4 regions of the Aestuariivirga litoralis genome follow, and region 1 is predicted to be linked to each of the others. Evidence: predicted binding sites of a transcription regulator. Region 1 holds the regulator's gene; each other region holds the start of a gene.
What was found. The regulator LexA, encoded in region 1, represses DNA repair genes until DNA is damaged. The targets are predictions, from matches to a motif close to TGTTCNNNNTGTGTTCNG.
Positions count from the first base shown of each region.

Region 2: the regulator LexA is predicted to act here: its motif matches at 5,863-5,880, upstream of F8B91_RS16785 (Y-family DNA polymerase).
Region 3: the regulator LexA is predicted to act here: its motif matches at 6,386-6,403, upstream of recA (recombinase RecA).
Region 4: the regulator LexA is predicted to act here: its motif matches at 5,535-5,552, upstream of F8B91_RS14810 (ImuA family protein).

Region 1 covers NZ_WAHS01000001.1:922,533-930,157, reverse strand. The annotation lists gene F8B91_RS04925 (L,D-transpeptidase) at 1-280, shown strand, start outside; gene F8B91_RS04920 (peptidoglycan DD-metalloendopeptidase family protein) at 396-1,688, shown strand; gene lexA (transcriptional repressor LexA) at 1,812-2,516, opposite strand; gene F8B91_RS04910 (molybdopterin molybdotransferase MoeA) at 2,589-3,797, opposite strand; gene moaC (cyclic pyranopterin monophosphate synthase MoaC) at 3,797-4,267, opposite strand; gene trpC (indole-3-glycerol phosphate synthase TrpC) at 4,264-5,055, opposite strand; gene trpD (anthranilate phosphoribosyltransferase) at 5,055-6,068, opposite strand; gene F8B91_RS04890 (anthranilate synthase component II) at 6,061-6,645, opposite strand; gene trpE (anthranilate synthase component I) at 6,645-7,625, opposite strand, start outside.
Region 2 covers NZ_WAHS01000003.1:13,518-21,142, forward strand. The annotation lists gene F8B91_RS16750 (hypothetical protein) at 348-1,445, opposite strand; gene F8B91_RS16755 (hypothetical protein) at 1,510-1,902, opposite strand; gene F8B91_RS16760 (ParA family protein) at 1,899-2,552, opposite strand; gene F8B91_RS16765 (hypothetical protein) at 2,960-3,565, shown strand; gene F8B91_RS16770 (hypothetical protein) at 3,617-4,180, shown strand; gene F8B91_RS16775 (DNA methyltransferase) at 4,177-4,875, opposite strand; gene F8B91_RS16780 (hypothetical protein) at 4,872-5,087, opposite strand; gene F8B91_RS17045 (hypothetical protein) at 5,477-5,608, shown strand; gene F8B91_RS16785 (Y-family DNA polymerase) at 5,971-7,194, shown strand.
Region 3 covers NZ_WAHS01000001.1:480,833-488,457, reverse strand. The annotation lists gene F8B91_RS02485 (sensor histidine kinase) at 25-1,809, opposite strand; gene F8B91_RS02480 (GFA family protein) at 1,898-2,356, shown strand; gene alaS (alanine--tRNA ligase) at 2,353-5,010, opposite strand; gene recA (recombinase RecA) at 5,230-6,303, opposite strand; gene F8B91_RS02465 (glycosyltransferase family 2 protein) at 6,585-7,526, shown strand; gene F8B91_RS02460 (PQQ-dependent sugar dehydrogenase) at 7,527-7,625, opposite strand, start outside.
Region 4 covers NZ_WAHS01000002.1:633,249-640,873, reverse strand. The annotation lists gene F8B91_RS14835 (hypothetical protein) at 76-1,032, shown strand; gene F8B91_RS14830 (glutamine synthetase family protein) at 997-2,379, opposite strand; gene F8B91_RS14825 (aspartate aminotransferase family protein) at 2,399-3,754, opposite strand; gene F8B91_RS14820 (D-amino-acid transaminase) at 3,871-4,716, shown strand; gene F8B91_RS14815 (lysozyme inhibitor LprI family protein) at 4,713-5,447, opposite strand; gene F8B91_RS14810 (ImuA family protein) at 5,563-6,264, shown strand; gene F8B91_RS14805 (Y-family DNA polymerase) at 6,185-7,625, shown strand, end outside.

The DNA of each region.
Region 1 (7,625 bases):
CCGCAAAGCCGAATGGCCCGATTGGCGCCCGCCAGCCGAAATGATTTCGCGCGAGGCAAAAGCCGGCCATGTGATCCCGGTTTTCGTCAAAGGCGGCGAGGCAAATCCACTGGGTGCACGGGCACTTTACATCGGCTCGACCGACTATCGCATCCACGGAACGGATAAGCCCAAGACCATTGGATTTGCTTCCTCTTCCGGCTGCATCCGCATGCGCAATGAGGATGTCATTGAGCTTTATGGGCTGGTGAGCACCGGCGCAAAAGTCGTCGTCGAATAAAAATCCCAAGTATTTTTACACTTAAACTCCCTTTTAACGAAAATCCTGCATTGTTGTTTAGGTTACCGGATTGTTGTCCGGCTGTTTGTAAGTGAGTTGAGTACGGAGTTCGGTTATGGGTAAGTCTGTCTCGTGTTCCTTCGAGGGCGCTGTGCGCTGGCAGCTTCTGTTGGCGAGCGCTGCTGCTGTGCTTTTGGCCGGCTGCTCCGGCTCGGTTGAGCGCTTCTCCGAAAATTACAGCAATCCTTCCGATTCAGATCCCGTTTACACGGCATCAATTCCCAAGCAGAAATTGAAATATACGGCTCCTTCCTACAAGGCGCCGAAATATTCCGAACCGCAAATCAGCGACAACAGCGATGCCATTGTCGAAAGCCCGATTGCTTCCAAGCCAATCGTGAAGGCTCCGGTCTATGATTACACCAAATCATACAGCCAGCAGGCGGCAACAAAACCTGCCTATGAGCAGCCGAAATATTCTTACAATGCGCCCGCAGCGCCTGCCTATCAGAAACCTGCTTACAAGCAGCCGCAGGTCATTGAAGATCAGCAGGCGGCCGCTGACGAGCCGGTGATTGTATCGAAGAAGAAGCCGGTTGTTGCGCCATTCAAGATGGCACCTGCTGATCAGCAGATCGCAAGCGCAAAGCCGAAGGCGCAAGTTATCGCTGATGACGCTGATATTGTGGCACCGTCCAAAACGGGTGCGGGCAAAGCTTACACGATTGCCAAAGGCGACACGCTCTTCTCGCTCGGCCGTAAATACAATATGTCGCCCTTCGCGATTGCCGATGCCAACAAGCTGCCGCATGACAAGCCGCTGGCAGTCGGCCGTCAAATCATAATCCCGACATCAGGCACGGCCACCGCCAAGCTTGATTCCAAAATCAAGCCACTCGCTGGTGATGATGCGACCGGCAAGTCGGATATGGACTCAGACCAGGAGCAAACCGCGCAGGTTCAAGCGCCGGTGCAAAAGGCGGCACCCGTCCAGGACGCAGCACCTGCGGATGGCCAGTTGGCCATGCGTTGGCCGGTGCGCGGCAAGGTGATCTCGCCCTTCGGCCCCAAGCAGAACGGCATGAAGAATGAAGGTATCAACATTTCCGTTCCGGAAGGGACGAACGTTCAGGCCGCCGAAGGCGGCGTCGTGGCCTATGCTGGCAACGAACTCAAGGGTTATGGTAACCTCGTGCTGATCCGCCACTCAGGCGGCTATGTCACGGCCTATGCGCATAACTCGCAGATCATCGTCAAAAAGGGTGAGACCGTGAAGCGCGGCGACATCATCGCCAAGTCTGGTGCCACCGGTGCCGTGCAAAGCCCGCAGCTTCACTTTGAAGTGCGCAAGGGTGCCACAGCGCTGAACCCGACAACATTCCTCAACGCGGCCACCGCGTCGAACTGAGATCGCCGCGCATTCAACAAAAGTTGAAGACTTTTGCGATAAGAATTCGCGCCCTATTTAAAAAGACAGAAGTCCCCTGCAAGGGAGCCCGGGCCCTCAAGCCTGGGCAATCTGTTTTGGGGCTTAGTGATATTTCCGCATGAGGCCCACCAGACGGCCCTGAACCTTCACCTGGTCAGGCCCGAAGATGCGCGTCTCATAGGCAGGATTGGCGGCTTCCAGCGCGATCGAAACGCCCTTGCGGCGCAGGCGCTTCAAGGTGGCTTCCTCATCATCCACCAGGGCTACTACAATGTCTCCGTTGTTGGCCGTGTCGCCCTTGCGGATCACCACCGTGTCGCCGTCGAAAATGCCGGCATCGATCATCGAGTCGCCTTTGACCTCCAGCGCGAAATGCTCGCCACCGCCCAGCATCTCGGGCGGCACCATGATGTTGGAAGAATGATCCTGGATAGCGGCGATGGGCACACCAGCAGCGATACGGCCCATCATCGGAATGGCGGTCGCGCGCGGTGCACCATCATTGGCAGCGGGCAGGGGCTTCACCTTGCCCAGCGAACCTTCAATAACATTGGGCCTGAACGCGCCCTTCTTCGAAAGGCTGGGCGAATGCGAATCCGGCAGCTTGATCACTTCAAGCGCGCGGGCCCGGTTCGGCATGCGCTTCAGAAAGCCACGCTCTTCCAGCGCCACAATCAACCGGTGCACACCTGATTTGGATTGCAGGTCGAGAGCGGCCTTCATCTCCTCAAAAGAGGGCGGAACACCTTCTTCTTTCAGCCTTTCATTGATGAAAAGCAGAAGTTCAAGTTGTTTGCGGGTGAGCATGAAGTGTCTCCGGAATCAGAACAAAAGCAAAACCTGCTTACACGTTCCGGTTAAGTTCCACAAGTGTTTCCGTTATATCCCGGCAGGAAAACGCAGGATTGGCACAAGCGCACCAGCTTCCAACGCCGGCGCGTGTGGCGGGCGCACCACCATGCAATCAGCCTCGCGCATCACGCGCTGCATCGAGGAATCCTGCTTCGTGGCGGGCGTTACCAAAAGCGTTCCGTCATCTGCATTAGATATCCGCGCGCGCATATAATCTTGCCGGTGATCATTGGCGGGCAGGTCAATCGCAAGTCGCGCTGTCCCAAAGCCGGTATCCGGCGGCAATCCATCCATCACATGCAGAAGCGGCTTCAGGAACACCAGGGAGCACATGATGGCGGAAACAGGATTGCCCGGCATGCCCAGCACGCGCAATTTGCCCTTGGTGCCAAACATGAAAGGTTTGCCAGGGCGCAATGCGATCTTCCAGAAATCAATCTTCACGCCGGCGCGCTTCAAGGCCTCCTGCACGAAATCGTGATCCCCCACCGATGCGCCGCCAGTGGTGACCAGGATGTCCGCGTTGAAAGCTTTTTTCACAGCAGCCGTGGTCGCCTTCAGATCATCGCGCACCACGCCAAAGTCGATGGCTTCCGCCCCCATGGCGGTGACCAGCGCGCTGAGCGCCTGATTGTTGGATGAAGTGATCTGGTCCCAGCGTGGCGCCGTCCCTATGGCGGCCAGCTCATCGCCGGTCGTGAGGATGGCCACACGAGGTTTCTTCCGTACACGGATCATCGCCGCGTTGCCGGCAGCGGCCAGGCCAAGATCGCGCGCGGTAAGCTTGGTGCCGGCGGGCACCAGCACTTCGGCCTTTTTAAAATCCAGCCCGCGCACGCGGATGTTGCGGCCGGGCGCTGGGGCATCCAGAACTTCCACGCCACCCTTGACGATGCGCGTCACTTCCTGAATCACGATTGTGTCCGCACCCTTCGGCATGGGCGCGCCGGTCAGAATGCGGACGGCTTGGCCTTGTTTCAGCATGCCGGTAAAACCATGCCCCGCACCCGAAGCACCGATCAGCTTGAGCGTGACAGGAACTTGGTTGAGATCTTCGTGCCGCACGGCATAGCCATCCATGGCCGAGGCATAAAAAGGTGGCTGATCACGGCGCGCTACAATATCAGCCGCCAAAATGCGCCCCAGCCCATCTTGCAACTTGATCGTTTCCGCAGGCAGCGGCTTGGCACCCTTGAGAATGCGTGTCAGCGCTTCTTCGACAGGAACCAGCGCCATCACTTGGCTCTATATGTGCCGGATTTGCCTCCGGTCTTCTCAACCAGCCGCATGTCAGTCACTGTGATGCCGCGGTCCACACCCTTCACCATGTCGTAGAGCGTGAGGCAGGCAATGGCGCAGGCAGTCATCGCCTCCATCTCAACGCCTGTCTTGCCCTCCACTTTCACGGCGGCTTCCACATCAATGTGCTTTTTGGCCAAAGTAAAATCCACCGTCACTTTCGAAATCGCCAGCGGATGACAGAGCGGAATGAGATCAGGTGTTTTCTTCGCAGCCATAATGCCGGCAATGCGTGCAGTAGCCAGCACATCGCCCTTTTTGGCGCTGCCTGCCTTGATCAGCTTGATGGTAGCAGCTTGCATTAGCACGCGTGCACGCACGACAGCAGTGCGGGTGCTGATCTCTTTGGGCGACACATCGACCATGTGTGCTTCGCCCTTGGCATTGATATGCGAAAGCTTGCTCATGCCGCGAGGATCGCGCGCGTGGCCGCGGCCACATCATTCTGCTTCATCAGACTTTCGCCGATGAGAAAAGTGGATGCGCCGACCTTGGCCAAACGCTGAAGATCAGACGGTGTGAACAGGCCGCTCTCCGCCACGATCACCCGGTCCTTGGGGATCAGCGGTGCCAATTCCTCAGTGGTTTCCAGCCGCGTCTCAAATGTATGAAGATTGCGATTGTTGATGCCCACCATCGATGAGCGCAGCTTCAGCGCACGCACCAGCTCGGCTTCATCATGAACTTCAATCAGCACATCCATGCCAAGCGATTGCGCCGCGTCTTCAAGCTCGGCTGCCAGCGCATCATCAATCATCGCCATGATCAGCAGGATGCAATCCGCACCCCAGGCGCGCGCCTCGTAGACCTGATAGGCATCCAGCATGAAATCCTTGCGCAGTGCGGGCAGGGCGCAAGCATCACGCGCTGCCACCAGAAACTCAGGCGCACCTTGAAAGGAAGGCTTGTCAGTCAAAACCGAAAGGCAAGCCGCTCCACCAACTTCATAGGCCCGCGCCAAAGCTGGTGGGTCGAAATCCTCGCGGATCAAGCCCTTGGACGGACTGGCCTTCTTGATCTCGGCAATCAGCCCGAATTTCCCCGCCGCATGCTTGGCCCGCAACGCCTTGAGAAACCCGCGCGGAGGTTCCTGCGCAGCGATCTGATCCTTCAGTGTACTGACGGATACAGCCTTCTTCGCCGCCGTCACTTCCTCGCGCTTATAGGCGGCGATCTTGTCGAGAATGGTGGCCATCAGCTGTTCGAAACCTCGATCAACCGGCTGAGCGCCTTCTTCGCAGCACCCGACATCACGGCATCGCGCGCCCGCGCCGTAGCCGTTTTGAAATCGCTTTCCTTGCCCGCCACAATCAGCGCTGCCGCCGCCGTCATTACGGCTGCATCAGCAAAGGCCGATTGGTTGCTGTCGAGCACGGCGCGCAGTGCCTCAGCGTTATGGGCAGCATCGCCACCCTTCAAATCTTCAATGCGGCTGCGCCCCAGCCCTGCGGCTTCAGGCGTAATCTCGAACGATCGGATGTTTCCATCCTTCAACTCCGAAATCCAAGTCGTGCCCGACGGCACGATCTCGTCCATCCCGCCTTCGCCAAAGCAGATCCAGGCGGACTCGGTGCCTAAATTCTTAAGAACCTGGGCAAGAGGTTCAACCCAAGTCTTTGAAAAAACGCCAGTAACCTGGCGTTTAGCTCCAGCCGGATTGGACAAAGGTCCAAGCAGGTTGAAAATCGTCCGCGTGCCCAGCTCGACGCGCGTCGGACCCACATGCTTCATCGAGGAATGATGCGCAGGCGCGAACATGAAGCCCAAACCCGCTTCATTGATGCTCTCCGAAATCTTGGCGGGCGGCACATCGATCTTGATGCCTAGCGCCATCAGCACATCAGCCGCGCCAGATTTGGACGACAGCGCGCGGTTGCCATGCTTGGCCACTTTGAGGCCCGCACCCGCCGCCACAAAGGCAGCGCAGCTGGAAATGTTGTAGGAGCCTGATGCATCGCCGCCCGTGCCGACAATGTCGATTGCATCGGCAGGGGCGTCCACACGCAGCATCTTCTCGCGCATGATCTCGACGGCACCGGTAATCTCGTCCACTGTTTCGCCACGCACACGAAGGGCCATCAGCAAGCCGGCAATCTGCGAAGGTGTCGCCTCACCAGACATCATCACATTGAACGCCTCACGCGCTTCCGCGCGGGTGAGGGCTTGCCCGGAAGCGGCCTTGCCGATGAGTGGTTTCAAATCAGCCACGGCTTTTCTCCGCTTTCGCTTTATCGAGGAAATTCTTGAGGATCAGATGGCCATGTTCCGAAGCAATGCTTTCGGGGTGGAATTGCACGCCATGCACATTCAGCGTTCTGTGCTGCAGGCCCATGATGATGCCGTCCGTCTCCGCTGTCACTTCCAGTTCCGAAGGCAAACTCTCGCGGTCGACCACCAGCGAATGATAGCGCGTGGCAGCGAAATCCTGGGGCAGGGCGGCAAACACGCCTTTGCTGTCGTGGCGCACTTGGGAAACCTTGCCATGCATCTGCGATGGTGCACGTACCACTTTGCCGCCAAAGGCTTCGCCAATGGCCTGCAGTCCGAGGCAAACACCAAAGACCGGAATTTTGCCGGAGGCTTCCTTCACCAGATCAATAATGATGCCAGCTTTGTCTGGCGTGCCGGGGCCGGGCGAAATCACGATGGCCTCCGGCTCGGCCGAGATGACCTGGCCTACCGAAATCTTGTCGTTGCGGTGAACCACGGTCTCGGCACCCAGATCACCCAGATAGTGATAAAGGTTCCAGGTGAAGCTGTCGTAATTGTCGATGAGGATGATCATTATTGTCCCCTCCCGGCGCGGCCCGCGAAACGCACGGCTTCTTCCGCCGCGCGGAACAGGGCCTTGGCCTTGTTCACGCATTCTTGCAGCTCGCTCTCAGGCACGCTGTCAGCCACGATGCCAGCACCCGCCTGCACGAACATCTTGCCGTCTTTCACGATGGCGGTGCGCAGGACGATGCAGGTGTCCATCTCGCCATTGGCACCGAAATAACCCACGCAGCCGCCATAGATGCCGCGCTTGTTAACTTCCATCTCGTCGATGATTTCCATCGCGCGCACTTTGGGGGCACCAGACACTGTGCCCGCTGGGAAGCCTGCAACCAGTGCGTCAATCAGGTCATGCTTCTTGTCGAGCTTGCCTTCGACATTGGACACGATGTGCATCACCTGGCTATAGAATTCGAGAATGAATTTATCGGTCACCTTAACTGAGCCTATCTCGGCCACACGGCCCACATCATTGCGGCCCAGATCGAGCAGCATCAGATGTTCGGCACGTTCCTTCGGGTCAGCCAAAAGCTCTTCCGCCAGCGCCTGATCCTCGGTGGGTGTTGCCCCACGGCGGCGCGTGCCGGCAATCGGACGGATCGACACCTTGCCATCGCGCACGCGCACCAGAATTTCCGGACTGGAGCCGACAACAGCGAAGGAATCGAAATCGAGGTAATAGAGGAACGGCGAGGGGTTCACCCGGCGCAGTGCACGATACAGCGAAAATGGCGGCAGCGAAAAATCACTTTCGAACCGCTGCGACAGCACCACCTGGAAAATGTCACCAGCGGCGATATACTCTTTCGCAGCCAGCACCATTTCACGGTAGCGCTCCGGCGGGGTGTTGGAGGCCGAAGGCGCAATCGGCAGCGTGTCGGCCTCGCGCAGCGCCATGTCCAGCGGCCGGTCCAACGCATCCACTACTTCCTGAATGCGCTCAGAGGCGCGGGCATAGGCGGCACGCGCTGAAACGGCAGGGTCCAAATA
Region 2 (7,625 bases), on a different contig from region 1:
CCTTGGCGCTGGGGTGCGTTTGGCGGCCTTTTGAGCTCGCCTAGGGCGTCTCTAAGAGTCTTTTATATCTATAATTAGAGTCTATATGAAAATTCGTGAAGTAGTTCATGGGCTTACTTGATACTTTTCGGGTCGGGTTTCCCAACTTTTCGGGTCGCGTTTCCCGCTTTTCGGGTCGGATTTCCCGGTATTTCGGGTCAGGTTTCCCGATGCCTTCAAGTTATCCACAAACCCTCGAAAACTGTCCCCAGGCCCGGCTTTTCGGGCCGGGTTTCCATGCTTCGGGATCACCAAACCGCTGATTTTTCGGGTCGGCTCTCCGGTCCACATTGAATAATTACAATTACTTACGGAGCTTCGGGGGCGCCCGCAGGGGTAAGAAGCCCCAATTCCATCTGGCGCGGCAAGGCGTGAATGTAGTGATAGCGGTGGCGTTTATTGCGACCGCTGCCCAAAACCTCGTTACGCCAGCTGGCAAGGCCCCCTGCCCTGACCATGTCGTCGAACGACTGCCGGCAAACTTTGCGGAATTCGCCGCGGCGCTTGCTGTCCATAGTGGCGATGTCGCCTCCGATAAGCTGGGCAAGGCGCTCTTCGTCGATGTAGGAGAAATTCGGCTGGCTATCGATGAAAGGCCAGAAGCTTTTCGCAAAATCGGATTTCAGCTTGAACTGGACGTCGGCATTGATGCTGACCAAGTGGGATTTCTCGATGGCATCGAGCACGGCCGAGCCGAACTCGATCGTCACCTTGCTGTCTAGCTGAAGGCCTTCCCAGCTGATGGTCTTCAGCAATGGAGAACTGCTACCGGCCTTGTCGCGGTTTGCCAGCATGTTCCGATTCCGGGCCTTTTTTTGGTCGGCGTCGATCTGAGCCAGGCTCCGCCCCTCGTGGAGAAGGATTACGACTTGCTGGATCTCTGCCAAAACCCCGGACAGGGTCATCAGATTATTGACGTGTTGGGTTTTGCCCATCTTGATCAGCAGCTCGCGCCAGGTGGTCACGGACTGGTAGTGCTGAATAAACGGCAGGATGAAAGTCCCTGGCCGGTATTCAGGATTGGGGAAGCTGATGCGCTGCCTGGGCAGGCGGAAGGTCGCGACCAGGGCGTCTCTGTGCTGGCTTCCGAGCTCCCTGCCCCGGACTTCCACGACTGAATAGCCCGGGACCTCATAGACGCGCGTGAAGTTGCTGTCGGTAATCAGATCGGCCTTGCGTGGCGCAAAGGCCGAGGTCCGGGTCAATCGGTCCGGCATCGTCGCCGGGTTCACGCGCCCTCTGATGTTCTGGCGCGTCCGCTTCATACGCTCGTAGCGTTTCCGCTCTTCGGGCGTCAGGTTTAGCGGTGGAATCGACGTGGCCATTTCGTGAATACGGTAACGCACAAATGGGAATTGCGCCACGAAAAACGGGAAATCAGACCCGAAAAATGGGAATTCCGCCACGAAAATGCCTGCCAATGAGGCAGAATTGTCGATACCTAGTGTGATAACACTATAGTGTTATGGGCTAGTTTGCCTTGGCAGAAAGCTCTTTAATGCTCTTCCGCCCGTACTTTTTCAGCACAAGATCAATGGCTTCAAGGTAGATGTCGTGCGCCTTGACGTCATAGTCCACAGCCACAAACTTGATTTCCTTGGCCACGGCCTTTGGCAAATAGAGGCCGACTCGGTCGGTATCACCATCCATGGCAGGCGCCTTGGCCGCAACTTTTCGAGCGGGCTTAGATCGGGAGAGCTGGGAGACGCTTGCGGCGGGCGCCGGCGCGGCGGCGGTAACTGCGGCAGGCTGGGGTGCCGCGGCAACTGCCGCTTCCCCCTGCTCTTCTGCGGCTGGGGCTTCGGCCGGTTCTTCGACGGCGGCCATCAAACTGGCCAGGCTGGGTTTAGGGAGCTTGCTCATGCGGCTTCGACCTGTTGGGTTTCGGGTTTCGTGCGGTTGTCGATCCAGGTCCACAATTCGCGGATCTCGGTCGAGGCCTTACCGTCCGGGTTCTGTTCAATGACCCCCATGCCGTGGGCCATGGCGTCGATGTAGTCGTGGCGGGTCACGATAGCCGGCTCTGCACAATGGCCCATGGCGGAAAGCGCCCTCCCCGCGTCTGTGATGCGGATGTTGCGCCCAGGGGGACAGTGATTGAGCACAAAGGCAAAAGGCCGCTCCAGGCGCAGAATGCTCTGGACCGTGGCGGATGAAGCCTCCAGATCAACGATGCTCGGGCGAACGGGCACGAGGCACAGGTCTGAGGCCGAAATAGCGGCAGCTGTTGCCGGCGTATCGCGGCCGGCCGTGTCGATCACGACCAGGTCAATGCCGGCCTGCTGCAAGGCGGTGAGGGCCGTTTTGATGCGGCCTGGCTCGACTGTATCGACATCGACCCCCTCGTCGGCCCACTTGGCGCGGCGCTTTTTCCAGGCCTTCAGGCTTCCTTGGGGATCTAAATCAAGGACATAGACCATAAGGCCGGCATCCTCGGCAGCGATCGCGATATTGGCGGTCAACGTGCTCTTGCCCGTGCCGCCTTTCTGGGTGACGAATGTGATGGTGCGCATGATTCGCACTATAACACTGTAGTGTTAAAGAGCAATGACACTAGAACACTATGGTGTGATGGTGTTGCAGTGTGGCAACACTTTAGTGTTGTAGTGTGATAACGCCTTAACACCATAGCTCTATCGCACTATCACGCTATAGCGTTATCACGGTAAAACACTCTCACACTGTAGAGTCATGACACTGTGCCGCGGGCCGGCCACATTGACTCCCTAACACTGTCACACCATATCGTTATCACACTACGGTGTTACAGAGCGAAATCACTATGGTGTGATAGCACTATCACACTATTGGCAGAATATTCAGCTTTCCTCAAGAATAGCTCTGCTATAGAAGAATGCGTTAACCAGTGGCGGCAACTCAAGGAGGAGCGGCCGGCACATTGGACTAAACAACAAGAAGCTTGACCAATTACACGAGCCAGACACAGCAACGGCCCTCTAGGCTAGGCAAGGGTCCGAGAACGGCTGAAGAGATCCACAATCGCTTTCGGGCGAAAAAAATCACTCGTATCGTAGGGCAGGGTGGTCGGATCCGAAATTTCGTACAAGCCCATAATGACCTGATCCACGATCACCAGGCACTCCTTGTCGATTACGAAAAAATCTCTGAGGAATTCGCCGTTCTAAAAATCCAGGTGAACGAGATGATGGAATTCATTTCTGTCATCATCTCTGGACAAGGCGACAATTCTGTCCCCTTATCTCAATTGGAAAACTCAACGAAGAGAGGCCAACCTGGCTCTCCTTCGAGATTCCAGGCTTTGACTTCTCCCGCCCAGGAGAACGACATGACGAAGTCTGAAGCACGAGACACTGCAAAACCTTCCCCAGACGCTGTGGCCTTCCCCACAGGCATAACCCTAAGCAAAGAACGCGCTATCGCCAGCCTCAAAGGGCTGACGCGTGAGAAGCTCGATGCCCTCGTTAATGCGGGGCGCAAACGATACGATGAGCGTTGGAAGATAGACAGTAACGCAGAGACTGAGTATCAATTCTCGCGGAAGTAGTAATTAGGGGCCCAATCGGGCCCCTAACTCTATTCGGGCGAGATTGGGCAGATGATAGCAAGCACTGTCATTGGATATCACGGGACAACAACCGAACGGGTTGCCGGCATCAACACAGGTTTCCAGGCAGGGAAGCGCGCGGCATCCTGGCTCGGGGAAGGCATCTACTTTTTTTACAACGCGCCGCTTCACGCCGAAAACTGGTCAAAGACCGTGGCCAAACGTAAGACCAGGACCGGGAAGCCGGTTGTCATCACGGCCAACATCACGCTTGGCAACACGCTCAATCTTCTCGACAGCGAACATTGGGATCGCATGCGCGCTATTGCCAACATTCTCGATCCTAATAGATTGAAGCAACTCAGCCCGAAAGCACTCTACCTCAAGCGAACGCCAAAAAACCTGGGGGAGAATGTCGGCGACCACTATCTCATGGAAGCCTATATCAATTGGCTAGAGGACGAGACTAAAACAGAAATCGACACGGTCATTGCCGCCTTCATCGAGGGCAAACCTATCCATCCGGATTCGTGGCTGTTCGACCAATCGCATGTCGCAATATCTGTGAGGACCCCCGGTCGCATTGAAATCCAAGGTCAGCAAATCTTCGATTAGTGCAGGGAGAACCCTCCGGCTAATCGATGCGAGGCTGTTGCTTGATGAGCAGCGTCAAGCTCAAGGCCCAGCCAATCTCGGCCGCACTCTTTGGCGGCAACCAGGGATGAGCCAGAGCCACAGAAGGGATCGAGCACCAAACCTCCTGCCGCACTGAACGCGTTTATAAGCGGTTTCAGAGAATCGACGGGCTTCTGCGTCGGATGAAGCTTATTACCAGTGTAGGACCAGCCCAGCACATCGGGGAGTGGATCTGCGGGCAGGGCAGGGCGCCCCTTTGTCAAAAGGTAGGCGCACTCATGGCGAGCCCCGAGATAGCGAGCACTCGAAGAGTAGGGCTTCGCGAAGACCAGGTGACCCGCGAGGCGAAAGCCGGCTGCCTTCCACGCCGTGGTGAAAGCATCGGCCGCAGTCCAGCCATAGAAGCTGACGCAGAATGAATTGTGTTTCAGCACGCGGTAGGCCTGCTCAAAGGCCGGCGCCAGCCAGTCCGAGTTGTCGTCATTGGCAACGGTTCTACCGTGACGGTCGCGGTAGTGGCACACGTAGGGCGGGTCAGTAAGGATGAAATCGACCGTATTGTCCGGGAGATCCTTCATTAGTTGGATGCAGTCGCCTTGGAGGACTGTGTTGCGGAGGAGGGCCGATACGGCTGGGATTGCTCCCAGCCGTTGGCGTTTGGCAAAGCGGCTCATCGGCCGGAGCTTTGCTTGGTAGTGCCATCTTGCTCTTTGCGCTTGCGGATAACCAGGCGGCCATTGACGGGTAGGGCCTTAAGCGTGAGGTTGAAGCCCTGGCCGTCTTCGTGAGACCACATGGCGCCGATTTCGGTCCAGAGGGCTTTCTCGCCTTCGCCTTCCACGATGTAGGCGATGTGGGTGGGTCGGCTTTTCGGTTGGGTTGTCATCGTCGGATCTTTCGCTTGATTCTCCAGCTGCGCCTTTCGCGGCTGGTGGGTGTCACAGGCGACAGACTCCTAAAACCGGGAGGCAAGGTGGGTCCGGCCGAGGGCTCCTTCAGGGAAACGGTTGGATGCCTTGCGTCGCGGTGAGACTGGCGCACACCCGCCGCCTTGCCCGCGATGGTGTAGATGGAAAGCGAAACGGCCTAACGACGACGCCGGCCAAATTAGCCACCCCCAGATCCTTTCATGTGAGAAGGGCAGGTGACCGCATTCATGGACTTCAGGCGCCTATGAGCCACCGAAGAACCAGGGACCAGATTATGCCAGGCCCATAGGCAAGGCCTGCGAAAACGCAAATGCCAAAGATAAGTGAGTGGCACAGGGAAAGCACCATGGCCGGCTTCATGCCTCTGCCTCTGCCTTCGGTGCGCCAGATGCCGTGCCGTAAGATCAGCACATCGTCCTTTCCCAGCTCCATCGGGCGCGATGATTTTTTTGTCGTCATGGGCACCCGTGATCCTTGATCTTTTCTCAATGACACACTTCGTTGCGGCATGGACCGTGTACGCGCGTCCAAATCCTTCGCAGCGTAGCGTCGGCGCCTAGGCGTTAAATGCGATAGGTCCTTCATGGTCTCCCGCTCGAATATGTCAGGTCACGCCCGCAAAACGAATGCGGACGCGCGTCCATATTTTGGCGATCAGGGTAGGGGGCTTGGTTCGCCGTTAAGTGCGAAAACACGGCCTTAAAAAATCACGCTTGACTGATTTCCTAGAATGAGAACATAGATAGAACGGCTGTCCTAGACGGCCGCCAATCCCCATCCCGAATTCAACTCATTTTATGAGGCCGCACAGTCATGCGACCGCTGGAAACTATTAGGGTCATGTATCTCGATTTCGACGGGTTCTTCGCGTCCGTCGAGCAAGAGGCGGACCCGAAGCTCCGCGGCAAGCCCATAGGGGTGGTGCCTTTCCTCGGCGTGAGAAGCACGGCCGTCATCGCGTGCTCTCGGGAAGCGAAGGCCAGGGGCGTTCAAAACGTGATGAGGATTCCCGATGCCTTGGCGATTTGCCCGGATCTTGTTCTGGTTCCTCAAAAGCCGGATCTTTACCGTCGCGCGCATAACACGCTGCTGGCCGAAATCGATTCCATCCTCCCGATCGACACGGTGAAAAGCGTCGATGAACTGTGTTGCCGGCTGGACGAGCGCGCAATCGCCAACCCCCGTGAGCTTGCACGCGAAATCAAAGCCAACCTGGCTGACAGTGTTGGCCCCTTCATCACATGCTCCATTGGTTTTGCGGCAAACCGTCAGCTGGCGAAAATTGCCTGCAAGCAGGACAAGCCCAATGGCGTCACGGTCTGGCATCCGGCCTCTATGCCGGCGCCACTCTTTAAGGTTCCGCTCGATGATATTCCGGGCGTGGGCACGGCTATGAGGCGGCGGCTTGCCATGGTCGGCATCGCTGATACGGAACGCCTCTATGCCATGCAGCCCAAACACATGCGCAAGGTCTGGCGGAGTGTTGTGGGTGAAACGCTCTGGTATGCCCTTCACGGCTACGACGTGCAGGCGCCCGAAACGGAGCGCGGCATGTTCGGCCACGGCCGAGTGTTGCCGCCTGAAGCGCTGCGTTTCGACCAGGCCTATGAAATTGCGCGCATGCTCTTGGTCAAAGCTGCGCGCCGGCTGCGTCGCGAGAGCTACTATTGCTCGGGCCTTTGGGTCTGGATGGATGTGACGGATGGCCAATGGTCGCGGAATCGGTCAATGCCCATGGTGCGTGATGATCACGCGATCATGGGGGCGCTCCGCGCCCTATGGGAAGAGGCTAGGGCGACTTTGCCGCCCAGGCTGTTGGTGTATCGCGTAGGCGTGACATTGACGGACATCACGCCGGCGAGCGCGCGCCAGATGGATATGCTGCTCGATGATGAGGAGGAGCGCCGCAAATGGGAGGCGATCACCTCAAGCATGGACACCATCAATTATCGCTACGCGAAAACAGTGGTGAGCCTCGGGCCTTGGAATCCACCTGGTGCCGGCGATCACGTCGGCGGCAAGATCAGCTTCACACGCATTCCATCCGCAGAGGATTTCATATGAACTGGAAAGCGCAGCTCCGGGTGAGCGACCTTGATCTCCAGGAGCGCCTGGAAGTCACTTGCCGGCGCTGTGGCCACGTGCATTTCCTCACGCCTTTCGTGATATTGCGCCAGGGAAAGGAATTGGGCTTCCTGCACTTGGATGAGGTCGAGGCTCGGACGCGGTGCAAAGCGCGGGGATGCGGGGGCAGAGTACGCCTTGCCAAACGTCGTCCCGGAGAAACGTCCGGGTTTGTGGGTGGAATGCCGTGAAGATGCCAAGCAGCAAATAAATCGTCCTTCTGATTTCTTTGCCATAGGTCCTGACGCGGGCAAGCTTGAAGGCCTCCATGGCCATGGGCCCTGTGCCGCTCAAGTTGTCGCCATTGAAGGTCCCGAAATTCCGGGCCTTCGATTTGGCAGTCCGTGGTTTGTGGTTCATGGTTTCACACT
Region 3 (7,625 bases), 440 kb from region 1:
GCCCCGGCGAATGCCGGGGCCAGATTAGGCCGCTTCCTCGTGCACCACCGTCAGCGGCAGACGCATGCAGAAGCTTGCAAACTTCCCAAGCTCTGAATCAACCTGCAGACTGCCGTGATGCTGCGCCAAGATCTGCTCCACCGCCGGCAGCCCCAATCCCGTGCCGAAGCTCTTGGTGGTGAACAGCGGTTCGCGGATGCGTGCCATCACATCGCCCTTGATGCCTGGGCCATTGTCGCGCACTTCGATGCATATCTGGTCGCCCTCGCGCCGCGTTGAAATCACGATCTGCGGATTCTGAACAGCAAAGCGGCTGGCATCTTCGCCATTGCCCACCATCGCTTCCGATGCATTAGAGAGAAGGTTGCCGATGGCGCGGTGCATGCGTTTCGGATCGAACGGCACCTTCAGGCCTTCAAGCCCCAGCACGCAGGAGATCGACACGGCGGCAGGCAGGCGTTGCGCCTCTTCAGAGACAGCGCCTTCCAGCCATTGATCAAGATCCTCTGAAGACGCCACGATCTGCTTGTTGCGCGAGAAATCCAGAAGCTGCGTAATGATTTCATCGCAGCGCGTAATGCCATTGTTGATGCGCTGCAGCTGACCCTCGATGCCAAGCCCCAGCCCCTTGGTCTTGCGCTCCAGCAGGAAGGCCGACGTACGCACCGTGCCCAATGGGTTGCGCAACTCATGCGCGATGATTGCAATCAGCTGGCCCAGCTGCTCCATGCGGCCCTTCTTCACCAGAAGATCCTGCGCCGCTTTCAAAGCCTTCAAATTCTGGCTCATATGAATATTAAGCTCAGCCAATTCATCCGCACTCGATTCAGCTTCCGAACGTGCCATGATGGCTTCGCGCCGCGCCAGTTCAACTTCATCAAGCTTGCGCAACGTGCGGCGGAACATCGATATGGCAACGCCGAGGCCCAGCAACACAGCACCGGCTGAGATCGCCATGCTGCGCGAGGCCCAGGCGAGGAATTCAGCATGCCGTGTGCGGCCGATGGTTTGCAGGCGCTCATGCAGTCCTGCCCAGATCTGGCGCAAACTATCATTCCATTTGGGCGCGGTTTCGGAAGTCGCCACTTGCAGCTTGGTCAGCAGCGCATGCGGCTCAGTGGTGCGGTCACTGAGAATGGTGCGGAAATTCGCCGTATCAAACAGTACCCACCATGAAGGCTGAAGAAGCGGACTGAAGGCGCCCCTGTCATCACTGGCCAGGCGCGCACGATGCACGCCGTTTGATGTATCGCGCGCTTCGAATTCCAGATCGGCGATTTCCCACTGCATGGTGTAAAGCTGTGCGTCGGAAACCACACCGTCACTCACCCGCTGGTCCACATGCTCGATCAGGGCCGCGTAATCATCGATCAGCTTGGGCAATTTTTCCGATGCCAGGTTGGCCAGGATATGTGCTTCATGATCACCCGATTGCGCCGCACTCACGGATGCGCCGATCGATGACATGAGCGCACTCGCTGCATCAAGTTTGGCGGCGCGGTCCTTGTTGGTGTCGTTCAGGATTTTCAGAAATTGATCAAGCTCAGGCGTCACACCACTGCTGGCCGCCAGATTGGGCCCGCTCTTTTCGAGATCGGGTTGCTGGCCAGAAGGGTTCTCGCCGCGTGAAAGATCAAGCATCACCTGCAAGGTGATGTCCATCAACGCCACGCCGTCGAGATGCGCGCGGGTGGCCTTGGCCATGGCCCAGCGGTCGAATGTGAGCTGGCTGCCAAGATAGGATACTGGCACGAGCAGCAGCACGATGATCCACAAAAGTCTGAAACCCGCCATCCGGGAGGCATGCATCGCGCGATATTCCTGTGATTTAAGGGGCCGATTTGATCGCGACGACTATCTGAAAAAGTGGTAAATTTCGCCCTAACGGAGAACCCTGATGCCTGACCCGAAAACAACCGGCGGCTGCCAGTGCGGTGCCCTGCGCTATGCCTTTGAAGGTAAACCGGGAAGTGCCGAAATCTGCCATTGCCGCATGTGCCAGAAGGCGTTCGGCAACTTTGGTGCGGCCTTGTTTGGCGTGGATGTGGCACGGTTTGAATGGACTATGGGCCAGCCTTCGGTCTTCCGGTCTTCACCGCCCGTGCAGCGCGGTTTTTGCAGAAAATGCGGCACGCCGATGTTCATGTGGGAAGACGGCGATCCCCAGATCGAACTGGCCGCCGGCACGCTGGACGATCCATCGGTGCTGGTCTTCACCGCTCAAGTCGGCGTGGAAAGCCGCCTGCCCTGGTTCGCGCACCTGCATGAGCTGCCGGAACACCGCACCGACGAAAGCCGGCCAGCGGAAGAATTGGCACGCCTCGTATCGCGCCAGCATCCCGATCACAAAACTTAGATCAGCGCCTTCACAGCCGCCAGTGCGTCATCCGCCTTGGCGCCATCGGGCCCGCCGGCTTGCGCCATGTCTGGCCTGCCGCCACCGCCCTTGCCGCCCATCGCCGCCGCCCCGGCTTTCACCAGGTCAACCGCGTTGAATTTCGTCGTCAGGTCTGCCGTCACGCCAGCAACGACGGCACCCTTGCCGTCTTCGCTGGTGGCGATCAGCACCACGATGCCGGAACCCAGCGTCTTCTTGCCTTCATCGGCCAGCGGCTTGAGGTCATTAGCAGCCACGCCCTTAAGCACGCGCGCCAGAACTTTCACGCCGTTGATTTCGCTGATGTCGCCGCCTGCCCCGCCCGATGCGCCACCACCCATCGCCAATTGGCGCTTGGCTTCAGCCAGTTCGCGCTCCAGCTTGCGGCGCTCGTCCATTAGCGTTTCAACACGCTGCACCATTTCGGCCGGCGCCACTTTCAAAACCGATGCAGCAGCCAGAACGCGCTGATCCTGCCTGTTCAAGTAAGCCCGTGCAGCGTCGCCAGCCAGCGCTTCCATGCGGCGCACGCCAGCGGAAGATGCACTCTCGCCCACGATCTTGATCAGGCCAATATCGCCTGTGCGCGCCACATGCGTGCCGCCGCACAGTTCCAGCGAATAGATGCGGCGGTTCGAGCCGGGCTCATTGCGGCCCATCGAAACCACGCGCACTTCATCGCCGTATTTTTCGCCAAACAGCGCCATGGCACCTTCAGCCCGCGCCGCATCGACCGACATCAGCCGTGTATTCACAGCATCGTTTTGGCTGACAACAGAATTGGCAATTTTTTCGACGGTGGCGAGGTCTTCAGCACTGATGCCTTTGCTATGCGAGAAATCGAAACGCAGATGGTCAGGCTCCACCAATGAGCCCTTTTGCGCCACATGCTCACCCAGCACCATGCGCAGCGCTTCGTGCAGCAGATGCGTGGCCGAGTGATGCGCGCGGTTGCCGAAGCGGCGCGCGTGATCAACCTCAAGCTCAACCGCCTGACCGGGGCGGAACGAGCCCTTTTCAACCACGCCATAATGCACGAACACATCGCCCAAGCGCTTTTGCGTATCAGTCACTTTGAACACCGCGCCATCGGCACGGCGGATCACGCCATGATCACCCGTCTGGCCGCCACTCTCGCCATAGAACGGCGTCTGGTTCACCAGGATGGCGCCGCTCTGGCCCTCATTGAGCGTCGTCACATCCTTGCCCTCATGGGTCAGCGCCATGACTTCGCCTTCGGCCTTCTCAGTGTCATAGCCGAGGAATTCCGTGGCCCCCACGCGTTCGCGAATATCGAACCAAATGGAATCGGCCTTCTCTTCGCCCGAACCTTTCCAGGCGGCGCGCGCTTCAGCTTTCTGGCGGGCCATGGATTTGGCAAAAGCATCGCCATCCACGCTGATGCCGCGCGACTTGAGCGCGTCCTGCGTCAAGTCCAGCGGGAAGCCATAAGTGTCATGGAGCTTGAAGGCCGTTTCGCCGGAAAACACTTCACCCTTGTGCAGGCCTGCGGATTCATCAGCCAGCAGCTTGAGGCCGCGCACCAGTGTGGCACGGAAGCGGGTTTCTTCCAGCTTCAGCGTTTCAGTAATCATCGGCTGCGCCTGGTTCAGCTCCGGATAGGCCGAGCCCATTTCGCGCACGAGCGCGGGCACCAGCTTCCACATCAATGGCTCTTTCACGCCCAGCAATTCGGCATGGCGCATGGCGCGGCGCATGATGCGGCGCAGCACATAACCGCGGCCTTCATTCGATGGCATCACGCCATCGGCGATCAGGAAGGATGACGCGCGCAAGTGATCGGCAATCACCCGGTTGGAGGCCTTGGCATCACCTTCAGCGGCAACGCCGGTATTCTCCACAATGTTGCTGATCAACGCGCGGAACAAATCAGTTTCGTAATTGTCATGCGTGCCCTGCAGCACGGCGGCGATGCGCTCAAGACCCATGCCGGTGTCGATCGATGGGCGCGGCAGGCTGACGCGTTCATCCTTCGAGAGCTGCTCGAACTGCATGAAGACCAGGTTCCAGATTTCGATAAACCGGTCACCATCCTGCTCAGGTGAACCGGGAGGCCCGCCCCAGATCTTGTCGCCATGGTCGAAGAAGATTTCCGAGCATGGTCCGCAAGGGCCGGTATCACCCATGGCCCAAAAATTGTCAGCCGTGGGAATGCGGATGATGCGTGAATCCGGCAGGCCGCCGATTTTCTTCCACAGGTCAAAGGCCTGATCGTCATCGTGATAGACGGTGACAGTCAGCTTGTCCTTGGGCAGACCGAATTCCTTGGTGACCAAGGTCCATGCCCATTCAATGGCGTCGGGCTTGAAATAGTCACCGAAGGAGAAGTTGCCCAGCATTTCGAAGAAGGTGTGATGGCGCGCAGTGTAACCCACATTGTCGAGGTCATTGTGCTTGCCGCCGGCGCGCACGCATTTCTGTGCCGTGGTGGCGCGTGAATAAGGCCGCTTTTCCGCCCCGGTAAATACGTTCTTGAATTGCACCATGCCCGAATTGGCGAACATCAAAGTCGGGTCATTGCGCGGCACCAACGGCGATGAGGGTACAATTTCGTGACCCTGCTTTTTGTAGAAATCGAGGAAGGTGGAACGGATTTGCGCAAGACCAGTCATGGGAACTCTAAGCAGGCTGAATGTGAGGTTGCGTCCTCTTAAAGCCTGAAATCCCAAACGTCCAGATTCTATGTGACGGGAGTGCCAGCCAAAAATAAGCCGTCATGCCAACTGGGCATGACGGCTTCACAGTCAGGCAGGGATGGGTTGTGGGGCAATCCTGCCAGGGACCCGGCCCAACAGGGGCCGGAAAGGGTATGTTATGTGGAGGGCTAAACCTTACTCGGCTTCGCCATCATCTTCCTTGATCGAGCCATCGGTGATCTTGGCGGCGATCAAGCCTGCATTGGCGCGGATGGCAGCTTCAATCTTGTTGGCCATGTCGGGATGCTGCTTCAGGAAAACCTTGGCATTGTCCCTGCCCTGACCGATGCGTTCACCATCATAGGAATACCAGGAGCCGGACTTCTCAACCACACCGGCGGTGACGCCAAGGTCAACGAGTTCGCCCACTTTCGAAATGCCCTCGCCATACATGATGTCGAATTCCACCATCTTGAAGGGCGGCGCCACCTTGTTCTTGACCACCTTCACGCGGGTCTGGTTGCCCACCACTTCTTCACGGTCCTTGATGGCACCGATGCGGCGGATATCAAGGCGCACCGAGGCATAGAACTTCAGCGCATTGCCGCCGGTGGTGGTTTCGGGCGAGCCGAACATCACACCGATCTTCATGCGGATCTGGTTGATGAAGATCACCATGCAATTGGATTTGGAGATCGACGCTGTGAGCTTGCGCAGCGCCTGGCTCATCAGGCGGGCCTGCAGACCGGGCAAGCTGTCGCCCATTTCGCCTTCCAGTTCGGCCTTGGGCGTCAGGGCGGCAACCGAGTCGATCACCAGGATTTCAATGGCACCGGAGCGCACCAGCGTGTCGGCGATTTCCAGCGCCTGCTCGCCCGTGTCGGGCTGCGAGATCAGCAGGTCGTCGATATTCACGCCCAGCTTCTTGGCATAGACCGGATCCATGGCATGCTCGGCATCGACAAAGGCGCAGATGCCGCCACGCTTTTGGGATTCAGCAATGGTCTGCAGAGCCAGCGTGGTCTTGCCGGAAGATTCCGGCCCATAAATTTCAATAACGCGGCCGCGCGGCAGGCCACCAATGCCAAGGGCAATATCAAGGCTCAACGAACCGGTTGAAATAGCTTCAATTTCGAGCGCCTGATTGGCCCCCAGCTTCATGATGGAGCCTTTGCCGAAGGCACGCTCGATCTGGCTGAGTGCAGCCTCCAAAGCCTTGCTCTTGTCAGAACCCATATTTTCAACAACCTTCAGATTCGTTTGCGCCATTTCGCTTCTCCTCTTATCCCACAAATGTCCGGACTGTGAACCGGAAGAACGGATTGTTGAAAGTTCCGTTCTGTTGCTTGTATGTTCTAGTTTAGTTCTGAAGTCAACAACGTCTTCAAAAATTATATTTCGCCTATAACATCAGCATGTTGAATTCATAAGTTGAACTACTGCATGCGGCTCTCCGTTTCTGCCCGGCATAACCTGCATCAATTTTTGGCGGGCCAAACGGAGCAATGCGGGCTAAACCGCCTAAGTCACGCCCGGGGCTGGGGAAATCTTTGATAAAGAAAATCGCAAACAAGGCACACGCTCGTGTCCTGCTGGTCATGCCGGTGTTCAACCGGTCTCAGCTTGTCATTGAGACGCTTGAATCTGTCCGCAACCAGAGCCGCCAGCCGGATGAAATCATCATCATCGATGATGGATCGACTGATTCCACCCCTGCTGCCATTGCTGAATGGCTCAAGGGCCACGCGGCCCTGCCCGCCCGCCTGATCAGCGTTCCCAACAAAGGTGCCGCCGCCGCGCGCAATTTCGGCTTCGCACAACAGAAGACCAAGGCTGATTTCGTCACCTTTCTCGATTCAGATGATCTCTGGCCCACCGATTTCCTGGCCCGCGCCATAGCCGGCCTTCAGGCCCATCCCGGCGCAGTCGTCGCCACCGCCGACCGGAAATTTGAACTCATGGACAGCGGCAAGACCCAGCTCAATTCCACCGCCGATCTGGAGCAAGATCCGCTTTGGTATTTCCTGCGCAATGGTGCGGGCATTGCGTCTTCCAGCGTGATCCGCGCGCCGGCCTTCGCGGCCTCAGGTGGTTTTCCGGAACACATTGCCACCGGCCATGATGTGGGCCTGTTCGCAGCGCTCTCCTATGGCGGGGCCTGGCTTCACCTCAAGGGCGATCCCGTCACTTTCCGCGTCCAGTTCATGAAGACGCTGCCCAGCCAGGAGCCGCATTTGCACCGGCGCCACCGTGACTGGGAAATCCTCTGGGCCGAAGTGTTCAGCGAGACCTTGGCCAACCGCCCCGCTGGCGTGAAAACCAGTGGCGAGCGCGAGCTGCGCATCTGCAATCTGGTCTTCCGGAAATATGTCATGGCGCTCACCCTCGAGCTGGGCCAGGGCCATTTCTCATCCGTGCCGCGCTGCGTGAAGGGGATATGGAATTCCTGGCGGGAATTGCGCCGTCAAAAGGCGCTCACCTCCAACAGCTAATCACTTCCCAGCACTCACCCGCCACACCTTGTTGCCCAGATCATCGGCAATAATTAGTGCGCCACTCTTGTCGAAGGCTACGCCCACCGGTCTGCCACG
Region 4 (7,625 bases), on a different contig from region 1:
AGGGGCGTCTAAATTCTCACATCCTGATCATCAGATTGTGATTTCCGTGTGTGCGTGACGGTTTGTTAGAGGAAAATGATGCCGATCCTAGAGCGTGACCCCTGGCGTTTGCAGTATTTCGAAGGTGTGGATTGCCCCGAGGATGTGGTGGTGCCGACCGATGATCCGGATTGTTGGCATCTCTATCCGAAGCACCGCTGGGTTTATAACAAGCTCTATATTGCCGAGAGCCAAGGTGTGGCCTGTGGCCCGCATGGCGTGACGCCGCAGCGCTTTCCGGTTTTTTCCAAGCCGATCTTCAATTTGAAAGGCATGGGCGTGGGCAGTGAGGCTGTCTGCAATGCGGAGCAATTGGCCAGCGGCTACCAGCCCGGCCATTTCTGGATGGAGCTTTTTCGCGGAGACCACGTGTCGACCGATTGCGCCGTGGTGCGCGGCGAAGTCAAATGGCTGCGCCATACATCAGGTGTGCCGGGTGATGGCGGCACGTTCAAGTATTGGACGGTGGAAGCCACACCGCGCTCGGCCCTTACGGCAAAGATCACCAGCTGGGTGAAGGAACATATGGCTGGCTATACCGGCATGATGAATTTCGAAAGCATCGGTGGCGGCTTAATCGAGGCGCATCTGCGCTTTGCCGACCAGTGGTGCGATCTCTATGGCGCGGGCTGGGTGGAAGCGCTGGTGCGGCTCTATGCACGAGGCGAATGGGAGTTCAAGGAGCAGCACCGTAATGCCGGCTATTCCATCCCGTTGTTTGCGGAACATGGCGAAGCATTTTCGCATCCTGCTGCCGAAGTGCAAGCGCGCATCCGCGCCATGCCGGGCATTGCCAGCTTGCAGATCACGTTCCACGATGCCAGCGAAGGCGCTTACCATGCGATGCCGCCGGGCGGGTTTCGCCTTGGTGTGATCAATGCCATAAATTTGAATGCAGGGCTCAAGGCGCGGGATGTTTTGGCCCGCGCCTTTCCGGGTGTCGAAATGCTTGATGCCTCACACCGTGCGGAGATACCACTCGAAGTCGCGTAGCGTTGGCTCGGCAAAGAATCTGTCTGCTTCAACTTCCTTCAGCGTACAGAAGGTTTCGATGAAATCCTTGCCGAAATATTCTTTCAGGATCGAGGCGCGCCAGAAGGCATCGATCGCTTCAAACCAATTGCCCGGAATGTGTTTGGAGCGGCGGCTGTAACCATTGCCCTCGATCGGTGCACCCGGATCAATCTTTTCGGTGATGCCATAATGCATGCCGGCCAGGATGGACGCCATCACCAAATAGGGGTTGGCGTCAGCACCGGAAGGGCGGTGTTCGATATGGCAGGAATTGGCATTGCCGGCTGGCACGCGCAAAGCCACAGTGCGGTTATTGATGCCCCAAGTTGCAGCCACCGGCGCATAGGAATGGCGGCGGAAGCGGCGATAGGAGTTGGCATTGGGGGCAAAAATCAACATGGATTCTGCCATCGTCGCTTTCAGGCCGCCAATGGCATTGAGCAGCAGGGGATGTTTTTCCGGCTCGTCGGTGGCGAAGAGGTTTTTGCCCGCTTCATCACCGAGGCTGACATGGACATGCATGCCGCTGCCGGTCCATTCCGAATAGGGCTTGGCCATGAAGGTGGCGCAGAGGCCGTGCTTCTCGGCGGTGGCCTTGATCAGGCGCTTCAGCATGATCGCTTCATCGCAGGCGTCCAAGATATCAGTGCGGTGGCGCAACACGATTTCCATTTGCCCTGGCGCATATTCGGCAATCAGGGTCTTGGCGGGAAGGTCCTGGATTTCGCAGTATTTATAGAGATCGGCGAAGAAGGGTGCGAAGTCGTCGGTGTCCTGCAGGTGATAGGCCTGATAGTGCTTGGGCCGCCATTCATTGTTGAGAGACTTGGGTGGAACCGGCTTGCCGTCTTCGTAGGCGCTCTTGCGGTCCATCAGGAAGAACTCAAGCTCGACTGCGCCCACCGGGTTCATGCCCAGCTCGTTCTTGAAGCGGCGCACGATGCCTTCCAGCACATTGCGCGGGTCGGCATAATGCGGCTTGCCGTCGAGATCGCAGAGGCGCGCAGTATATTGCGCGGTGGGTTCTTCCAGCCAGGGTACGCGCACAAATGTGCCGGGGATCGGCCACATCAGAAGATCGCGGTCACCTTCATCGAAGACCAGCCCGGTTTCCGGCACGTCCTGGCCGGTGATGTCGAGCACGAGGGCCGAGATCGGCAGGAAGCGGCCATCATTCCAGGCGGGCACGACTTCATCGCGACGCAGCACCTTGCCGCGGATCACGCCGCACATATCAGTCCAGATCACCTGTACACTTTGCACATCCGGATTGGCGCGCAGGAACGTTTCAGCTTCAGCGCCAAGGCGCGGGGTTACGAGAGCCATTTTGTGTACTCCCTTTCTTTCAGTTCAGAAGCTCACTCACGCAGGCTTCAAAGGTTTCAATCAGCTTGGTCACATCTTCACCCGTCGTCGAGGGGCAGACCAGCATCATATTGTGGAAGGGCGTGATGACCACGCCCCGGTTCAGGAGATAGCGATGCACCGCCTCATCAATGGGCTTGTGGATCACTTGCGACGCCTCGTATCCATTTTTGGGAGGCGTTGGCACGCACATGAATTCCACGCGTGCGCCCACGCGGGTGACGTGCCACGGCAATGAATGTTTGATGATCACATCGGCAACCCCGCGTTCCAGACGCCGGGCGAGCGTGATCAAAGCTTCGAAGACCGGATCGGTCATGAATTCTTCCAGCACCGTGCGGATCAAGGCCACTTGGATGCGTGAGCCTGATAGCGTGGTGCCGATGCCGGAGCGGCCTTCGCCGCGCTGGCCCATATAGGTGTGCACGCGCGCTGCAGTTTCGGCGGAGAAGCCATAAAGGCCAGCGGGGATGCCGCCGGCGATGGGTTTGCCAAAGACGAGTGCATCAGGCTTCAGGCCGATGCTGCGCGAATAGCCGCCCACACTCGAAGTGAGCGTGTGGGTTTCATCCATCACCAGGATGGTGCCGGTCTCTTTCGTCAGTGTACGGAGGGTTTCGAGGAAGCCTGGGGCGGGAAGCACCATGCCGACATTGGTCATCACCGGTTCGGCCAGTACACAAGCCACATCGCCAACGCGCAAAGCTTTTTCCAGTGCCGGTACATCGTTGAATTCGACGACCTTGGTGAAGGCCGAAAGATCACGCGGTTCGCCCACCAGGCTGGGATCCATGATCACCTTGCCACCATCGGCGGTGACGAAGGTTTCATCCACACAGCCATGGTAGCAATGATTGAAGACCAGGATTTTCTGGCGGCCAGTAATGGCGCGCGACCAGCGGATAACGGCGCGGTTGGCATCGGATGCGGTGGCTGTCACTTGCCAGAAGGGCAGCCCGAAGCGATCGGCCAGCAATGCGCCAACTTTGGTGGCATCGGGCGATGGCAACATGGTGGTGAGGCCGTGTGCACCTTCGCGGGCGAGGCAATCAGCTACGGGCTTGGGTGAATGGCCGAACATGGCGCCGGTGTCGCCCAAGCAGAAATCCAGATAAGAATGCCCATCGGCGTCTTTCAGATTGATGCCTTTTGCCTCATCCACGAAAAGCGGAAAGGGCAAGCCCCAATCCACCATCCATTGCATGGGAACGCCGCGCAGCCAATGCGCAGAAGCCTCGGCCGACAGTGCCTGTGATTTCGGGTTGCGTTGGACATAGAGCTTAGCCTCGCGCTCCAACATGGCCTTTACGGCGCTGTCCGCTATTGATGGCTTCAAGATATACCTATGGGTTGTTTCCGGTCCCTTGCTTCTAGGGGGTGGGCAGGGCTAAACCAACCCCTCAGCTTCGCAGGTGCGGAATCGCCCTGATTTCATGGTTAAAAGGACACAAGATGAGCCGCATTTGCTATGTGAATGGTCAGTATCAGCCGGAGGGTGAAGCCAAGGTTTCGATCTTTGACCGCGGCTTCCTGTTTGGTGACGGGGTTTATGAAGTCACCCCGATCGTGAACAGCAATCTGGTGGATTATGACGCGCATATGGAACGCCTGGGCCGTTCGCTGGGCGAGCTCAAGATGGCCTGGCCCTGCACGAAGGACGAGATGCGGGCTATGCATCTGGAACTGGTGAAGCGCAATTCCCTCGTCGAAGGCATGATCTATATGCAGGTGACGCGCGGCGTGGCCGACAGGCAGTTCAATTTCCCCAAGGATATTCCTTCAACGCTGATCGCCTTCACCCAAGTGGCCAAGCTGGTGGATAATCCTTATGCGCGCACTGGCATCAAAGTGATCACCACGCCGGATATCCGCTGGGGCCGGCGCGACATCAAGACGGTGATGCTTCTCGCTTCGGTGCTGGGCAAGCAGGCGGCTGTTGATCAGGGCGTGACCGATGCCTGGATGGTGCAGGATGGCAAGATCACCGAGGGCACGTCGAACAATGCCTTCATCGTGAAAGACGGCAAGGTGATCACGCGGCCTTTGTCGAATGAAATTCTGGCCGGCTGCACACGGCGCGCACTGTTCCGCCTGGCAAAAGAGCAGGGCGTGGAGATTGTCGAACGGCAGTTTACGCCGGAGGAAGCCTATGCGGCGGATGAGGCTTTCATCACATCAGCTTCGCAATTCGTGATGCCGGTGACTGAGATTGACGGCAAGCGCATCGGCGGCGGCCAGCCCGGCCCGGTGTCGCGCAAGATGCGCGATTTGTTTCTTGAGGAAGCACAGAAAGCTTAAGCGCCACCGCACTGGTGTTCGGAATCGGGAAGCTCCCAGCTTTTCCCGGTTCGGAGATTTTTCCATTTCCACATATAGCCGCGGTCATCGCCCTTTGGACAATGCTTGGGCTTGCTGGTGAGGCATATCTGCACGGGATCGCCCAGCCTGGAGGCTTCGAGATTCTTGTCGCGCTCATAGCCTACGCCGTAAACATGATCCTTGGCGGTGACGGTGTTGCCGCTCTCATCAAAGGGCAGATTTTCCGGACAATCACCGCTGGCATCCGGCGTGCAGAGGCGTGGGCCCAATTCGATAATTTCAGATTTCACGCAATCACCGATCCTGGTTTCCGCTTTCACGATGTCGTAGGAAACGGCATCCAGCGTCTGTTGCTGGTCCTTGGTGGGGAAGCTGTCGTCGATGGCATGGATCGCGGGAATTTCGGCCAAACCATTGGCGCCAATGCAGGAGACTCTGGCGCCACAGCCCTTGCGCGCCTGGAAGAAGTTGCTGTTGACCGCGTTAGCCTGATCTTTGCCTACCTTGTCGACCATCCTCTTGTAGCCATCGGCGATGATCACATCGAGTTCGGACAAGGTTTCATCGGCACAGATCGCGCGCTCATCCGGTGAAGAAGCCTTCTTGCAGTTGAAGCTTGGGCCATCCGCATACGCCGTGGCGAAGCCGATTCCGGACAGAAATAAAACAACAAGAAACGGCAGAGTTTGAGATCGAAGCCGTGTGAGCATCAGTGGAGGTTAGCTCAGCGCATTTTTCAAAACAATGCGGGGAGGATCGCTGCGGGAGGATAGAATCAGATTCTTAGACATTGACAATGTTCCTGTTTTGTTCTTGTGTAGGTTCATGCGGGATCAGTTCCAGAAACAAGCCATTTTGCCTCTCGGATACGCACCAGCCGATGCCGAGCTGAAAGGTGGCGTGCGGCGCGGGGCGCTGCATGAAGTCTTTGCTGTGCCGGGGCATGAGGTTACTGCGGCGGCCTTTACCGCGGGTCTGGCCTTGCGCTTGGCGGAAAGAAAGCACCTGCTATGGATCGGGCAAAGCTTTGCCGCGCAGGAACATGGCGGCCTGTGTCCCACTGGATTGTTCGAGTTCGGGCTTGATCCTGCGAAGCTGATTTTGCTCTCGGTGGGCCATGCCGAAGATGCATTGCGCGCATCGGGCGATGCGCTGACTTGCCGTGCTCTCGGCGCTGTCATCATTGAAGTGATCGGCAGTCCTAAAATTCTTGATCTTACGGCGAGCCGACGTCTGGTTCTGGCCTGCGAGAAGCAGGGCGTGCCGGCCGTGCTGTTGCGCTTTGGCGCGGCGCCTCAGGCCAGTGCGGCGGAAACGCGCTGGCTGGTGAAGGCGGCACCTTCTGCCTTTGCGGGTGAGAATTGGGGCCAGCCGGTTTTTGATGCGAGCCTGATCCGCAACCGCAATGGCCGGACGGGGCAGTGGGTTTTTGAGTGGAGTTGTGACAATGGGCGCTTTGCAGAAAGACAGACGGCTTCTGGCACTGTGGTTCCCGCGCCTGCCCACCGACAGGCTGAAGCGGCATAGAACAAAGACACTGAACGCTCCGCCGCTGGTGGTGGCCGAGAAAGTGAAGGGCGCCTTGCGGCTTTGCGCGGTGGACGAGGCGGCTTCCCAGCTGCGGCTGCATGTGGGCCAGCCGCTGGCCAATGCGCGCGCCATGGTGCCCGCACTGGAAGTGGTGCCAGCATCGCCGCATGCTGATGCGGTTCTCCTTTCCCAGATGGCAGAGTGGTGCGACCGTTTCACCCCGGTCGTGGCGCTTGATGCGCCGGATGGGCTCATTCTCGATATTGCCGGTGCCGCACATCTTTTCGGAGACGAGCGGGCGCTGCTGGATAAAATCCGCAAGGCGCTCAAGGCCAGGGGCCTCAATGTGCAGGCGGCCATCGCTGGTTCGGCCCTGGCCGCGCATGCACTGGCGCGCTACCGCGATGGCATGATCGTGGCGGAGCGGGCCGAGAGAGACGCCGTCTCACCCTTGCCCATCGAGGCCTTGCAGCTTGATCCCGTGACCACGCATGCCTTCCGCCGTGCGGGCCTGAAAACCATCGGCCAGGTGGCCAGCCGCAAGCGCAGTGAGATCGTCTCGCGCTTTGGTGCCGCCACGCATGCCCGCATCGACGAGGCTTTGGGGCAGCGCGAAATGCCGATCAGCCCGCGCCTGCCGGAGCCGGATTACTGGACGGCGAAAAGCTTTGCCGAACCCGTTGCCACGCAGGAGGTGATTCAAAATGCCTTACGCGAAATCGGCGCCGAACTCTGTGCCTTGATGGTTCAGGAAGGCTCCGGCGCACGGCGGCTGGAAGCGAGCTTCTTCCGCGCCGATGGGGCGCTGCGCCGGATCGTTGTCGAGGCGGGCGCGCCGGTACGTGATGCCGCCATGATCGAACGGTTGTTCCGCGAGCGGCTGGCCTCGCTGGCCGATCCGCTTGATCCCGGTTTTGGTTTTGATCTGATCCGGCTGGCGGCCCTGCGCGTCGAGCGCATGCAGGTTGAAGCCGTCCCGCTGGATCAAGCAGTGCGGGCTGCAGCTGAAATCGATTTCCTGACCGATCGTCTTGCGGCGCGCTTCGGGCGCGAGCGTGTATTGCGAATCTATCCGCATGAAACGCATGTGCCGGAAGAGGCCTGGGTCCTGTTGCCGGCGCAACAGGTGTATGAGACGAAAACGCAATGGCGGAATATCCGTGCGAAAGTGGAAGCACCGCGTCGTCCTTTGCGTCTGCTGGCGCGGCCTGAGTCTGTCGCGATTGAGCATGAACCTCTACGCCTGCAATGGCGCAAGGCATGGCGCGGTCTCACCCTGTGGGAGGGGCCGGAGCGTATCGCCATGGAATGGTGGCGGCTCGAAGGTAGCAAAATTCCGCGCGATTATTACCGCGCCG